2 regions of the Paenibacillus motobuensis genome follow, and region 1 is predicted to be linked to the other one. Evidence: predicted binding sites of a transcription regulator. Region 1 holds the regulator's gene; the other holds the start of a gene.
What was found. The regulator LexA, encoded in region 1, represses DNA repair genes until DNA is damaged. The targets are predictions, from matches to a motif close to CGAACATATGTTCG.

Region 2: a site for LexA is predicted at 2,155-2,168, ahead of ABD014_RS17915 (YhjD family protein). Genes of this name have one in related genera too.

The regions. Positions count from the first base shown of each region.
Region 1 covers NZ_BAAACX010000006.1:9,791-17,478, reverse strand. The annotation lists gene metH (methionine synthase) at 1-114, opposite strand, end outside; gene ABD014_RS03900 (FixH family protein) at 567-977, opposite strand; gene ABD014_RS03895 (HAD family hydrolase) at 1,014-1,811, opposite strand; gene ABD014_RS03890 (hypothetical protein) at 1,876-2,409, opposite strand; gene ABD014_RS03885 (DUF896 domain-containing protein) at 2,533-2,706, opposite strand; gene lexA (transcriptional repressor LexA) at 3,550-4,173, shown strand; gene ABD014_RS03875 (DUF2642 domain-containing protein) at 4,531-4,833, shown strand; gene ABD014_RS03870 (hypothetical protein) at 5,395-5,520, opposite strand; gene glnA (type I glutamate--ammonia ligase) at 6,152-7,480, opposite strand; gene ABD014_RS03860 (MerR family transcriptional regulator) at 7,499-7,688, opposite strand, start outside.
Region 2 covers NZ_BAAACX010000016.1:17,968-25,655, forward strand. The annotation lists gene ABD014_RS17900 (transglutaminase-like domain-containing protein) at 1-314, shown strand, start outside; gene ABD014_RS17905 (TetR/AcrR family transcriptional regulator) at 490-1,170, shown strand; gene map (type I methionyl aminopeptidase) at 1,296-2,042, shown strand; gene ABD014_RS17915 (YhjD family protein) at 2,244-2,654, shown strand; gene ABD014_RS17920 (DNA polymerase IV) at 2,651-3,889, shown strand; gene ABD014_RS17925 (YolD-like family protein) at 3,886-4,239, shown strand; gene ABD014_RS17930 (Crp/Fnr family transcriptional regulator) at 4,344-4,844, shown strand; gene ABD014_RS17935 (YitT family protein) at 5,239-5,898, shown strand; gene ABD014_RS17940 (Crp/Fnr family transcriptional regulator) at 6,011-6,514, shown strand; gene hmpA (NO-inducible flavohemoprotein) at 6,608-7,688, opposite strand, start outside.

The DNA.
Region 1 (7,688 bases):
TTCCCCGCCGAAATCGGCCGGAGACAGGTCCTTCTGCTGAATCATGGTGCCCATAGCCCCATCGAGGATTAATATTCGTTCTTTCATTCTGGACTCTAGACTTGGTTTACTCATGTTCAATCCCTCCCGCAAAACGTTAAGTTTTAGTGTATCAGAAGTCAGCCATTAAGAAAAGATGCAAATACAAATCAGAAAGTACGCGCCATGACTGATCTTAGCACTGAATTTCAAGCGTCGATCCAAACGCGGCTATCACATAGCAGGATGTATTTAACTCTATAAAAAATTAATTAATGAACAGGTAATCGCATCAAGGTAATGAGAATTAAAAACACGAATAAATTTTATGAATATATAAAAAATGTTCGTGATTATTTCGTTCTGATTAATAAGTAAAAAGCCAACTCTACACTTCGATCCGTCGAGCAGAACTAACGTTAGGCCTCTGTTCCCATTTGTAGTTCTGGACTTCGCAGTGACAAATATGCAAATCAGAGAAGGACATAAAAAAACTGCCCTTCGTAATGAAGAGCAGCTCTCTTGACATAACATTTGCATCCTAGGCCTTACTCAAAAACTGTAAATTTCTCTGATGGCATCGAATGCTGATCTCTGGCCGTAACATGGGAGATGACTTGATAGTTGCCTGCCTCTTTAAAGGTCTTCTCCAGTACGTAGGTCCCCTCTCCAGCACTCTTGACGGTTAACTTACTATGCTGATCTTCGGCATCCCCGTCCTTCCAAATCTCAAACATGACCTCTTTGGCGTCATCCACCGTCTCCCCTTGTTGCGTTACCTTGGCCTCAAAACGAACCTTCTCGCCTACTTGAATCTCAGTTGGATTCACTTGAAGCCCCACCTGAATAGGTTCCATAGCCATGTTGTCTGCATGATTGCCGGATTTCTTATCTCCGCAACCACTGATCACGATGAGAACAAGCGCGAATATCAGAACACTCCAGCTTCTTCTTCGCATGCTATCTTCCTTTCTCATGAATCTTAACGGCGATATCTATTCAGCTAATTCCGCAATAATCTGGTGCAATTGGGACAGATGAGTAATTTCATAATCCGGCACGATCTCATCATTGCGGGTCTTCTCATCCCGATTGATCCATACGGCGTTAATGCCTACACTAAGCGCTCCGCGAATATCGGTCGTAAGCTTGTCCCCAACCATTAAAGTCTCTTCGGGCTCTGTTCCTAATTGCTCAAGCGCATGCTTGAAGATCATGGAATCCGGTTTGCCTTTGCCGAAGCTGCCGGAGATAATGATCTTATCGAAGTAACCAGATAGCTCTGGCACTCCATCCAGCTTCTCTTGTTGCAGGGCAGGGCAGCCATTCGTTAGTAGAAGCAGCTTAACCTTCCCCTTCAACTCCTGCAAGATTTGGAATGTCTCTTCATATACATAAGCACGTTCCCGTCGTTCTGCAGCAAAACCTTCTGCAAGCTCGGCGGCTAATTCATCGTTAGCAATACCGAGGGCAAGCAAGCCGCGTCGCCAAGACTCCTTGCGGTAGATCGGTGCCAGTTCTTCAAGCTGACGGAACTCCGGCTGTTCCCCAGCTGAGAAGTTAGCCCATAGCCCTTCAAATGGATTAATCCCGATCATTTTCGTAAATGAAAATGTCTCATAGGATTCATACAATTCCCTAGCTTCTCTGCGGACAGCTGCTTCCAGTTCTATCGGGTTGCAGCCCGTTACCGCCTCTGCCTTGCGACATGTCTCCTCGAAAGCCTCTTTTACGCTCCGATCATCCCAGAGCAATGTATCATCCAAATCAAAGCATACCGCTTTTATGGTCACTTCGACCACTCCTCCCTCTCCCATGCCAAAATGCATCATTTGCTATGCGCTCTCCAGAAATTCCCTACTCTCTCTCAAACGGAACATGATGAGTATGCGCGAACTGCTCCAGACGGTCTCCCATAGCTGCCGTATCAAACTGATTACGAGTACGATAGAATACCCAATTCGCATCCTTAATCTTAGGCACGATCATAATCTTCTTGCGGCTGACTTTGATTTTGCTAATGTTGCCTGCTTCCAGAATTCGGTCGCGGTTGTACTTGGTTGTATATACCCAGTTCTTGTTAATGCGTAGATAGGGTCTTCTCATGAACAAGGTGAAGGCGAGCAGTAAGTACAGCCCAATCGTCAGCCAATAGAGCCAGGTACTCATATCCGCTGAATTACCGATCATTCCAACGGTTGAATACAATAGGGCGATGAACACTAACACTCCTGGCAGGATGATATTGCGCCCCCGGAAAATGTCGCCCTCCCCTCTTGGGCCAAGCGATTTCCGCGGGTTGGATGCCGCGCCTGTCGTGATCGTAGGCCCTTTCCCTTTCTGGTTCAGTCTTTTTTGATTGCGTTCTACTTTTCTGTCAAATGAACCCATACTCTGTCCTCCTCATATTAATAGCGCTATCAACAGTATAAGCCTACGACTTGTCCAGCCAATCAAGCCCCACACATGTTCGTAAGCCGCATGTTATGTATAGCCAGGCCCAAAAGGGCCGGCTTACTCATCGACGATTTCGATTTGTTCTAATCTTTGACGGAAATTCGCCCGGAAATTCTCGAGATATCTCTCGCGCAGCTTAGCTCTCTCCAGAATCTCTTCTTCGGTTAACCCCACAGATTTATGTTTGCGGGCCAATTCATTGATCCGCGCAACAACAGATTCTATATCCATAAGTCCCTCCCCAAGTCATTAGTCTTTTATGTTACAGCTCTCATCCTCATATATAGAAGAGATTCAAGCCGTATTTACCACTCATGCAAAGCAGCAATTATTCATACTCTGACATGAGAAAAAGAGCTTGTCAAGGCAGTGCCGCCTTTAGTGCAAGCTCTCTTCATTATATAGTAATTTCTGTTCATCGTAAAACAATATCGACATTCATTCAGCAGACCACTAGAAACGAACTTGCAACTGATTAGTTAGGGAGAACCAACACTTCCCCAGCTTGTATCGAACTCACATGCTTTCCATTAACACGCTTGATTGAATCTATATATTTTCTTATGTCTTTGCCCTGGGGTTTATGCTCAGAAGCAATCTCCCATAACGTATCACCCGGCATAACAATAACTGTCTCCAACGGTTTCTTATTAGCGTTATCATTCGATGAGGCAAAAGCCGAGACCACCCCTGTACAGGTTAACAATAGTAGTACCAGCACCAACATCGTTCTCTTAGCTGTTCTAGAAAGATGGGTGCTCCGTCTCCCTGACGATATAGAAGGTTTCTGAACCGGCTCCGTATAAATACTCTTATATGTGCTATATTTAAGCATTATCCTCACTCCAAACAAGTGTTCTTATTACTGAAAATAATATAACACGAACATTTGTTTGATTCAATACTTTTTTTCGAACATTCGTTCTCCATTTTTTATACAGCATTCGCCGGCTTATATTCGGTATATATGTATGAAATAGGCTCAAAAACCTATATAGTTAGAACTTATGTTTGTACGAACGGTAGTTCTATGTTATAATTTTTCCAAACGTTACTAAGTGGAGTTGATTGGTTATGTCTAAGGTGTCCAGCCGCCAGCAAGCAATCTTGGAATTTATTCGCAGCGAAGTACGAACGAAAGGATATCCCCCCTCCGTCCGTGAAATTGGAGAAGCCGTTGGACTAGCCTCCAGCTCTACGGTACACGGACATCTGGATCGTCTGGAGAAGAAGGGATTCATTCGACGTGACCCTACCAAACCGAGAGCTATTGAGCTACTTGGCGAGGAATCCGAAAGCGCCGGTCTGTTCGCCCATTCGGTAGCACGCGTTCCTGTCGTCGGGAAAGTAACAGCAGGCGTGCCGATTACAGCAACCGAGAATATAGAGGATTACTTTCCATTGCCTAATCATTATGCGAACGATGGCGAGATTTTCATGTTATCCGTTGTCGGCGACAGCATGATTGAAGCCGGAATCCATAATGGGGATTATGTTATCGTAAGGCAACAGCAGACCGCGAACAACGGCGATATCGTCGTAGCAATGACTGAGGAAGATGAAGCAACGGTCAAGACCTTCTATAAAGAGAAGGATCATATCCGCCTTCAGCCGGAGAATCCAACCATGGAGCCCCTTCGCTTGAAGCACGTAAGCATCCTCGGCAAAGTCATTGGCCTCTTCCGGGATTTTCATTAATCTTGATTTTATACAATGGATTGTGTGTTCAGACGAATCCCATTTAACGGGAAAATAGATGCAATCCGAAATTGGCTAAAGTGTGACTACCCATTATTAATTGACAACTTAATACTGTAAGAAGCAAGAGGCATCCCTCGTGGGATGCCTTTTAATTTACAATTATAAATACTTCCTTCTCTTCTTCCCAATTTCAAACGCTTTATCAAATCTCTCTTCTCAACGTTGACTTGAAAAACTTGTATTAATCCCAAAAATGGGCCTTTGATTATTTTATTTCTGAATTCTAGGCAACCGCCCAGTTGTTTTATAGGCAAATGCATAGAATGTCGTATAAAATTTTTGGGAGGTAATTTTTTGAACAGTTATCCAATGATGAATCAAATGTCCAACATGCCTAACGTTTCTAATATGGCTAACATGCCCTATAAGCATCACATGCATCACATGCATCATCAAGCTATCATTAACCATCCTGTAGATAAATGCGTTGTCGAGTGTTTAATGTCCCTTATGGGCAGAATTGTCATTCTTGAGACTACTCGCGGCAGACTCGACGGATGCATCATCGATGTCAAACAAGACCACGTCGTGCTTGAAGAAAGACATAAGAAGTTTATTGTTCGCATTTGCGAAATTGTTTGGATCATGCCTGAATAATAGAACATAAGGGGGGCTAGTCCCCCTAGTAAAATTCTCAGTCCTTTGGCTTCCCGGCGGGAAGTTCTAAGGACATTATTATTGTTCCGGGAAAGGCTTAAAGTGTTACTTAGATTAATACCCGTACCTTGGTGCATCCGAGACTTGACCATCATATTTATTATGCTATCGTATTTAATGTACGAGTATATTACTGATTCTCGTATACCCGAAATACAAGGACTGGTACTTAGGGATGTTCGCAAAGGCTATAGGGATGCAGCATCTTTTTAATTTGGCTATGTAATATTCAGGGGTTTATATAAGTTAATGATTATACACTATACGATATGGGGTATGAAACGTGGAATTTCTAGTTTTTGCTTCCAGCCTGACCGCATTGATTTTTTCGATAGTTGCTTTTGTTCGTACAATAAAGCGAAGGTAATTAAATCTTATTTTGAATCTGATCTCCACCACAGTTCAAAAGTTCCGCCAGCATAAAGCCAGCGGAGCTATTGATCAGGTGTCATCAGATTGCGCTACGGGTGACGCTAAATTCATGTAACTAAAATTAATGAGTTAAATAAAGAAGGCTCTTGTAATGATAACAAGCAGAATGAAGAGTACTAAAATCGCTGCTGTAGATGTAAATAGTCCTCCTCCGTATCCACCGCCACAACCTACACCGCCAACTACTTCGCTCATTTGTGCTTTCCTCCTTGTATTTAAAGTACACACTATCCTATTCAACTTTTGATAAACAGATTGGACATATTCACCTGTGATTCGGTCTATTTACCAAGTACTTGTACCACTTTAGGATTAGCAGTAGTTATCGGCTACATAAGACGAGAAAGCTATGTACACCGTCCAAAAAAATGAATCAACAATTACGAGAAATTGCAGGATCTGTCAAAAACAACCCCCCACGCCATACGACACAAGGGGTTGCGCTGCGTTGTTACTACTAACGCTACTGTATCCCAATTTTTTGGTATTCCTCTAAGTTCATCACTTTTAAAATGTTCTTAGGACAATAACAAGGAGTATATAAAGAACCAAGATTACAGCAGTTGAGGTCCCAATTCCTCCGAATCCAGGACCGCAAAAACCTCCTCCACCAACTAATTCACCCATCTAATTACCTCCTTTGTTATATGGTACAGTGCATCTTATTCAAATGCCCGTTACAAAGATTAGGTATACATCCCTATACGCGGCCTATTTATTAGTTACTTGTATTACAAGTTAAATCCTCCGCTATCTGGATTTATCGGGGTTCAAGACGACCCCAAACAAAAATCCCCCACGCCTTAAGGCGCAAGGGATTCCTCGATTAATACAAAGTCATATATTGGTCACGTTCCCATTGGTGGACTTGCATTCTAAACATATCCCATTCGATGGCTTTCAACTCATAGAAATGGGTCATAGCATGATCGCCGAGAGCATCAGCCATGATATCGCTGCGCACCAATTCACCAATAGCTTCCTTGAGGTCTACAGGCAAGCTTGGAATACCTTCTTCGATACGCTCTTCGTCAGACATCACGTAGATGTTACGATCAACGGGTTGAACGAGCGGCAGCTTTCTCTTGATGCCATCAAGACCTGCCTTGAGCATTACAGCAAGTGCAAGGTATGGGTTAGCAGCCGGGTCAGGGTTGCGGACCTCAACGCGGGTACTAATACCACGGGAGGCCGGAATACGAATCATCGGGCTACGATTACTGGAGGACCAAGCTACATAGCATGGTGCTTCATAACCAGGCACGAGACGTTTATAAGAGTTCACAGTTGGGTTGGTTACAGCGGCGAAAGCGCGCGCATGGGTCAAAATACCGGCCATGTAGTGCCGAGCGTCTTGGCTCAGGCCAAGCTCATCCTTCTCATCATAGAAAGCATTTGTCTTACCCTTGAACAAGGACTGGTGACAGTGCATTCCGGAACCACTCACACCATACAATGGCTTCGGCATAAATGTAGCATGCAAGCCATGCTGACGAGCGATCGTCTTAACAACCAATTTGAAGGTTTGAATTTGGTCGGCCGCTTTAATTGCCTTCGCATATTTGAAGTCAATTTCGTGTTGGCCAGGAGCTACCTCATGGTGGGAAGCTTCGATTTCAAAGCCCATTTCTTCAAGTGTCAGCACGATCTCACGGCGGCAGTTCTCACCAAGGTCCGTCGGTGCAAGGTCGAAATAACCACCTTGGTCATTGAGCTCCATCGTAGGGTTACCCTTCTCATCCGTCTTGAACAGGAAGAATTCTGGCTCAGGTCCGACATTCATCGAAGTATAGCCCATCTCTTCGGCTTCCTTCAGCACACGCTTCAGGATATTGCGCGGGTCACCAGCGAATGGTGTGCCGTCAGGCATGTACACATCACAGATTAAGCGGGCAATACGATCCTCACTAATCCAAGGAAAGATAACCCAAGTTTCCAAATCCGGAACCAGATACATGTCAGATTCTTCGATCCGCACATAGCCTTCAATAGATGAACCGTCGAACATCATCTTGTTGTCCAGCGCTTTCTCCAACTGGCTTACCGGAATTTCTACGTTCTTAATCGTTCCGAGCAGATCAGTAAATTGCAGACGGATAAAGCGGACATTCTCTTCTTTGGCGATTCGCAGAATATCTTCCTTGCTGTAACTCACGCTAACATCTCCCAACAGTTATTTTAATTTAAAGTAGCGGGATAATTCCCCCTGGATTAATGAAACCTGACCAGGACGTTGCTTCGTGAACAATTCCTGCTTCAGCATACGATAGAGCTCAGAAGTCGGTATTTCCTTGCGTTTTTCTTCAGTGTCCCGCGTCATTACAGTTGCTTCCTCAGATTCGCCATTAGCCGGAGCAATCACC
Region 2 (7,688 bases), on a different contig from region 1:
CGTTGGAGGGTGTCATTATCGATGATCCTTATCTCAACCAGGTGCAGGATAGACTCTGCAGCTATAATGGAGGGTATATCGGCTACGGAATTGCCATTAAAGATAAAGCGGGCATTAATCTATGCTGGCGTGGTGAGAGCACCTATATTCAGAGCTTCTCGATTACCGAAGATTTAGGGTATTTCGACCATCCTGATGAATTTTTCGCCAAGTATAACAATGTCAAAGGCGCTGTGAAAAAAATGTTATTAAATCTGCTGCGCAAACGGATTAACCGGCAGACGGATGCGATCCGTAAGGGCAGCATGAAATAAAAAATGAGGTTAGCCTGGTTCGACAGGCTGGCCTTATTTTTTATAGTGTATTTGTTGTAGCTTGCTCCATAGTGGAAATTCCGATCCTATAATTTTACATATCGATCTTGTTTTTTGGCAGCAATTGCTGTATTTTTAAATTGACATGATAGTAGGTCAAAAAAAGGAGGCCAACATGACTCCCCGTACAAAAGCGCAAAATGAAGAAATTCGAAATCGGCGAATTGCCGAAATCATTCAGGCGGCGGCTGATGTTTATTTGGATAAGGGCATGCTGTTGGAAATTCGTGATGTTGCCCGCTTGGCTGGCTTAGGTTATGGAACGGTATATCATTACTATAAGAATAAAATAGACTTATTGCATGATTTGTTGTGGCAAGCTTTGGAGCGGAGTGCGGCAACTGTCGATCGATTAATTCATGAATCGCAGACGGTCTCTGGTGGCAAACTTCCTTATACCGTGGAAATATCGGGAGTCATGACTGTGGCTAGGACCAAAGAAATAGAACATAAACTCTGGCATGCTCTTGTTACAGATCTCTTGAAGACGTGGGCGGAGGATCATGCCGCGTATCTAGTGTTCCAGCTGGGTAATGAGGATTACCGTCAGCTTCCCGAGGAACAGGCTTTGCCTCTAATCAAGGCATACCAGGAACATATTGTGATTCCTCTATCGCATCTAATTGAACTAGGGGAATCAAGGGCTGCCCCAGGCATGTCTGGCCTGGATGCAGAGACCAAGACACGGATGCTGTTATCGGCGATGACCGGCTGCACGATGCTGCCGCTTCGGCGAGGGACGCTGTCCATTGAAGCGGAGGGGATTTCCAGCTTTCTATGTGCCGGACTGGCCTGATGGTCGTCGGTTGCTGGGCTAGTAAGTGAGATCTCGATTTCGCGTCTATCCATGGATGGAACAGTCCGCCTTGTGAAGGCTAAAGGGCATACAGATGTCCGAAAATGAAGGAGTGGAAGAGAAAGATGATTATTTTGAAGTCAGCAAGAGAGATTGAAGAAATGAAAACGGCGGGCCAAATTGTGGCTGATTGCCATCGCGAGGTTTCGAAGATCATTAAGCCAGGGATTACGACTCAGGAGATCAATGATTTCGTGGCCAGACATATTATTAAGCTTGGCGCCAAGCAGTTCACAAAAGGATATAACGGCTTCCCCGCAGAAACCTGTGCATCGGTCAATGATGTCGTAGCGCATGGCTTCCCTGGCAAAAAGCCACTAGAGGAAGGGGATCTGCTGAAGCTTGATATCGTTGCTGAATACGACGGCTGGTTTGGCGATTCTTGCTGGACTTATGCTATTGGTCAGATTAGCCTTGAGGCGGAACGCTTGATACAGGTCACGAAGGAGTGCCTCGATATCGGGATAAGCAAGGCCCTGCCTGGAAATCGTCTCGGCGACGTAACATCGGCGATCCAACAGCATGCCGAATCGAACGGCTTCTCGGTTGTACGCGATTTGTTGGCGCACGGAGTTGGGCGCAGCCTGCATGAGGATCCGAACTTCGAGCATATCGGTGTGGCTGGGAAAGGTGTGCGTCTAAGAGAGGGCATGGTATTTACGATCGAGCCGATGATTAATCAAGGTACGTTCCGGATTACGATCGACGAAGATGGATGGACAGCCAGAACGGCTGACGGCAAGCTCTCCGCTCAATTCGAGCATACGCTGGCACTAACTGAGGACGGTCCGCTTGTATTGACCGCCCATTAATAAATAGGACTGCCATTTTTAATAGTTAATTCAACATACAGAACCGGTTAAGCGTAAGGGCTTGACCGGTTTTTCATTTGCCTGAATAACCAGTAATAACCTGTTGCCAAGGGGAATATTTGTTCGTATTATGAATATAATAGGAACAAACGTTCTTGCAGAAGGTGAACTTATGATTTACAGTGTGCGAAGTGGGCTGCGATGAGTCCAATTCCTTGGCAGACGCCGGAAGAGGCGAGGTTCGTGAAAGAGTCCGTTCTGCTGCCGATAATTCTAGATGTACTGGAACGGGACCGCGCAGCGGTAGTCCGGGCAGAGTTGAAGCTGCCGGAGATATATGGCGAACTCATTGATTCGCTGCAAAAGGCAGCGATGGAGGAGTTATCCCGGGCCAGACAGGGGCTACGGCAGCATGGAATGAAGATCTATAAGGAGCGCCGGACGGTGCTTGGCATCGAGGCAAGCTATTTATGCCGAGGATACCATTATGAATTTTCTATGCTATGGGGGCTTGTCAAAGCGGAAATCCTGCAGAGGATTCGCAGTTATCTGAGCGTCTCTTCAGTCGGCTTCCCAGAAGTCAATGGTGCAAAAGAAGGGGATGGCTCATGAAGCAGAAGGAGCGCGTCATTATGATGGGGGATTGCCAATCGTTCTACGCGAGTGTAGAGAAGGCAGACCATCCGCAGTATATAGATCGCCCGTTGATCGTGGCAGGCGATCCTGAACGTCGTTCCGGCATTGTGCTGGCGGCTTGTCCGATCGCCAAACGGTACGGGGTGACGACCGCAGAGAATGTGGGAACGGCGCTGGCGAAGTGCCCCGAGCTCGTCGTGATGAGACCGAGAATGGAGAAATATATCCATGTATCGATGCAGATTACGGAGATTATGAGACAATTTACCGACCTGGTGGAGCCTTACAGTATTGATGAACAACATTTGGATGTAACCGGGAGCTTATCTTTATTCGGGGACCCGGATACTCTGGCGCGCATGATTCAGACTGAGATCTTGAATAGGACGGGGGTGCGCTGCCGTTTTGGGATCAGCTATAACAAGGCGGTCAGCAAGATGGCCTGTGACAACTTTGCCAAGAAGAATGCGGATGGCATCTATCTTCTTCCTCAGGAGAAGCTTCAGGATGTGCTCTGGCCGCTGCCGATTCGGAAATTGCTGATGGTTGGTTCGCGGATGGAACGGCACCTTCTGAACATGGGCCTGTCGACAATCGGCCGTTTAGCCAACACGCCGGTGCAGCGGCTGAAAGCCCGTTTCGGAGTGAATGGGGAAGTGCTGTGGCGTCTGGCCAACGGCATCGATCCTTCACCAGTCAACCCGAATAGCCATCAAGGCGTCAAATCCATTGGTCACGAGATGACACTGCCACGGGATTACTATTCCTTTGAGACGATTGCCATTCCTTTATTAGAGCTGACCGAGCTCGTCTGTCGGCGCTGCCGGGACAAAGGGTTCATGGGCAGTGTGGTCAGCATCAGTTGCCGGGGAGCGGATTTCGACCGCCCGACCGGATTCTCACGGCAATTGAAGCTGTCTGATCCGACGAATGTGACTAACCAGGTCTACGAGGCAGTGATGGCACTGTTCCGCAAGCACTGGGACGATCTTCCTGTACGCAAGGTGGGTGTTACCCTGTCGGGATTAGTATCGGATGACGCCTATCAATTGACCTTATTTGACGAGCGGCCCAAGTATCAGGCGCTCGAGAGAGCAACGGATGAGATTAAGCGGAAGTATGGAGATTCCGCTATCCTAAGAGCGGTATCACTAACGGCTTCAGGCCAGGCCAGAGACCGGGCCGGCAAGATTGGAGGGCATTATCGATGACAGGTAAATTGCAAGGGAACGGGCTGTGGGAATCCTCGCGAATGATGCTGCCGGAGCATAAGGAAGCGATCCTGAACAGCAATCGTCATTTGCAGAAGAGAACGCGGGTTCAACTGGATGAACAGGAGCTGGAGAGATTCTCACGAATTTTAATGGAATCGCAGCATGAGGGAAGAGAGGTAGCGCTTCGTCTATTTGGTGAATATGAGGATCATCATCTTAATGGAATCGTCGCTCGTCTGGATCCTCGCGGGAGGCGGGTGTGTCTACGGACAGACTCCGGAATGGAATGGGTGTTATGGCGTGATATTGTCAGCGCCGAGTTCGCAGCGGGATACACCAGAGATTAAGAAGAATTGGACATGAAGTATGGTAAGGCCGCCCCATGGTGCCGAACGCATATTATGCTATAATATGGGTTACAGCATTTTGGATTGAATGGGGAGATTAATTGATGATCTTGCATAAAGGTGATGCATTATTTCACCAGGGAGATGAATGTGAGAACTTGTATCGCATTAAGAGTGGCTTATTCAAGGTAATACGACTGCATGAGAATGGAAATGTGGTATTGTTTAATATTTTATATCCCGATGAGATCGTTCCGCATCATTCTCTGGTCTCGCCCAAGGAAGTGCTGGGAACAGCGATTGCGCTGGTCCAAAGTGAGGTGGAGGTTATTCCAGCAAAGCAATGGTACCAGGATATGAAGAATAATCCAGACAAGGCGATGGAAGTGGCCATGCAGCTGCAGGAGAAGCTAAGATTTATGCAGGAGCGGCTGGATCATCTATCGATCGGCACTCCGGCCGAACGGCTGGAGCTATTGGGGGACTGGCTAAGCCAGCATGTCCCAGGCACGCATCTTACCGATTACCTGACTCAGGAGGAGATTGGGCAACTGATCGGAGTGAGGCGCGAGACGGTTAATCGTCTGCTCAAAACATTAGGCTAGATTGTCTGCTAGTGAATTCAGTATTATATCGTTGAGAATTGAAGGATGATAAGATCCGCATGATATGCGGCGTTTAATATGAGCAATAATGATGGTATTTCCTGCTTAGCGGAAGAAGCACGACATTTTTGTCATGAATCGAATTGTGGTATAATAATATAGAATCAAAAACAGAAAGGATCAGGATACCATGTGTCCCTTAAGGACGAATCCCCAAAGGACGATTTGGAAACGTTGTGATCTCTCTTACACTTAGCTTCTTACGTGGAACGTCGGTTTGCGACAATACCCTTACGAAAGAAGCGAGTGATGATGCGAAGTATGAAGTCCTCGAGGATCTTCTTCGCGGGGTGTTGGCGTAAGGTCAACCAATCTGCGATAAGAGGGATTCTTTATGAGGAAGAAAGCAGCAAGATGGCAGTATGACGGTAAGCAGTTATTAGTTTTGATGTTTGGTACTTTTTTATTGGCGTTTGCGTATTATCATATTAATTTTCAGAATGGTCTGTCAGAGGGTGGCTTTGTTGGCCTGGCGCTGTTAGGCAAATATTCACTGAATCTGCCTCCGGCGTTGTCGATGCTTGTGCTCGACGCTCTCGTAATGATTGTGGCTGTATTTTTCAAAGGCTGGAAATTTATTGCAAATACACTATTTGCCTCGGTGCTGTTCTCGGCATTCTATGAACTGTTCGAGCAATTCTCACCGTTGTCCATAGATCTAATGAACAATTTGCCGCTGGCGGCATTGTTGTCGGGTCTGTTGACAGGACTTGGCGCTGGGCTTGTTCTACGTGCCGGCGGTGCGTCAGGCGGAGACGATATTTTAGCATTGATGTTAAGTGGATGGTCAGGCATCAAGATTGGTACGATGTTCATCCTGATGGATGCGGTCGTATTGATATTATCCTTGTTCTATTTGCCATTTAAAGAGACGATGTTCACGATTATGGCGGTACTGATTGCCGGTAAAATCATTACCTGGACTGTACAGTATGGTCGTAAAGAAGTGCCATCGCGCAAAGTTTCTTACGGCATGAAACAGAAAACGGCGTGAGCCTTCGGGCTTCAGCGTCGTTTTCTTTTTTTTTGGAGATTTCGAACGGGCATAGGCTTTGGAATTCTGCTATAATATGGAATATAGTTTTTGCGGGAATGGAGAGATCAATATGATTTTACATAAGGGTGAGGTGCTATTTCATCAAGGGGATGAAGGCGTGAACCTGTATCACATTAAGAGCGGGTTGTTCAAGGTGACCAGACTACATGAAAATGGAAATATGGTGTTATTTAATATTCTTTACCCGGGTGAGATGGTTCCGCATCATTCCTTGATCTCACCGAAGGAGACGCATGGAACGGCAATGGCGCTAGTACGAAGTGAAGTTGAGGCTATTCCTGCTGAGAAATGGTACCGGGAGCTCGAAGAGGATCCGCATAAGGCGCTTGAGATCGCCAAGCTGCTGCAGGAGAAGATCAGATTTATGCAGGAACGGTTGGATCATTTGACGGTAGGAACGCCTGCTGAGAGGTTGGAACTACTGAATAAATGGCTAAGTCAGCATGCGAATGGCGTCCCGTTAACGGATTATTTGACGCAAGAGGAGATTGGTCAATTGATCGGGATCAGGCGCGAGACGGTGAATCGCTTGCTGAGGGAAATGAACAAATAAGGTTAATCTCAAATCTGAAATAAGCCCCCACGAATCTGGCGATACGAAGCACGCTGAAGCCGCGGGGGTTATATATAGAATCGTTATAGGCAATTAATCCAGACTATCCGCAGGTCCGAAGAACTCGAAATGGATCCGGTTCTCAGGAACTCCCCATTCCTTAAGAGCACGGTTAACGGCCTGCATGAACGGTGTAGGTCCACAGAAATAGAAATCGGCATTGGAATCAGTCACACTCTGCAGCCAAGGAAGATCGATGAAGCCGGTTTTGTCACAGCTTTCACCAGCGGCTGGAGCTTCATAGACAAGATAAGAACGTAAGGCCGGATGATCTTGAGTCAACTGGCTAATATGCTCTTTCATAGCATGCTGGCTTCCGTTGCGGGCTGCGTGGATATACACGACCTCGCGTGAAGGCTGTTGCTCCAGCAGTGTCTCAAGCATACTAACCATCGGAGTTAGGCCTACACCGCCACTGATCAGTACAACCGGAAGCTCCCCGGATTGATCAAGTATGAATTCCCCGGCCGGCGAGCTAAGCTCCAGAAAGTCTCCTTCATGAACATCGTCATGCAAATATGTGGATACGATTCCGGCTGGTCTATCGGCCATGGCCTCCTCGCGTTTCACGGAGATGCGGTAATAAGCATGACCTGGCGAAGTGGACAGACTGTAGTGGCGAAGATGGGTGAAGGATTGTCCTTCTGGTTTAACACGTACTGTGATGTATTGTCCAGGCAGATAACTGGCGATCTCATTGCCGTCTTCTGGTTTTAAGTAAAAAGAGGTGATGACATTGCTCTCTTTAACCTTGCGCTCAACAATAAAACGGCGGAATCCGCGCCAGCCGCCAGGCTGCTGCTCAGCCTCCTGGTACATCCCAGCTTCGACGCTGATGAATACATCGGCGATGACACCATAGGCTTTGCCCCAGGCCTCGATGATCTCATCGGTTGCAGCGTCACCGAGTACCATTTTAATAGCGGCGAGCAGATTCTCGCCAACGATCGGATATTGCTCCGGCAAAATGCCCAGCGCCCGGTGCTTTTGGGCAATTCCTTTGACAACAGGCAGGATTTCTTCCAGACGATCGATATGTGCGGCAGCAGCGTAGACAGCGTTGGCTAGAGCTGTAGACTGTTTGCCTTGACGCTGATTAGCGTGGTTAAATACA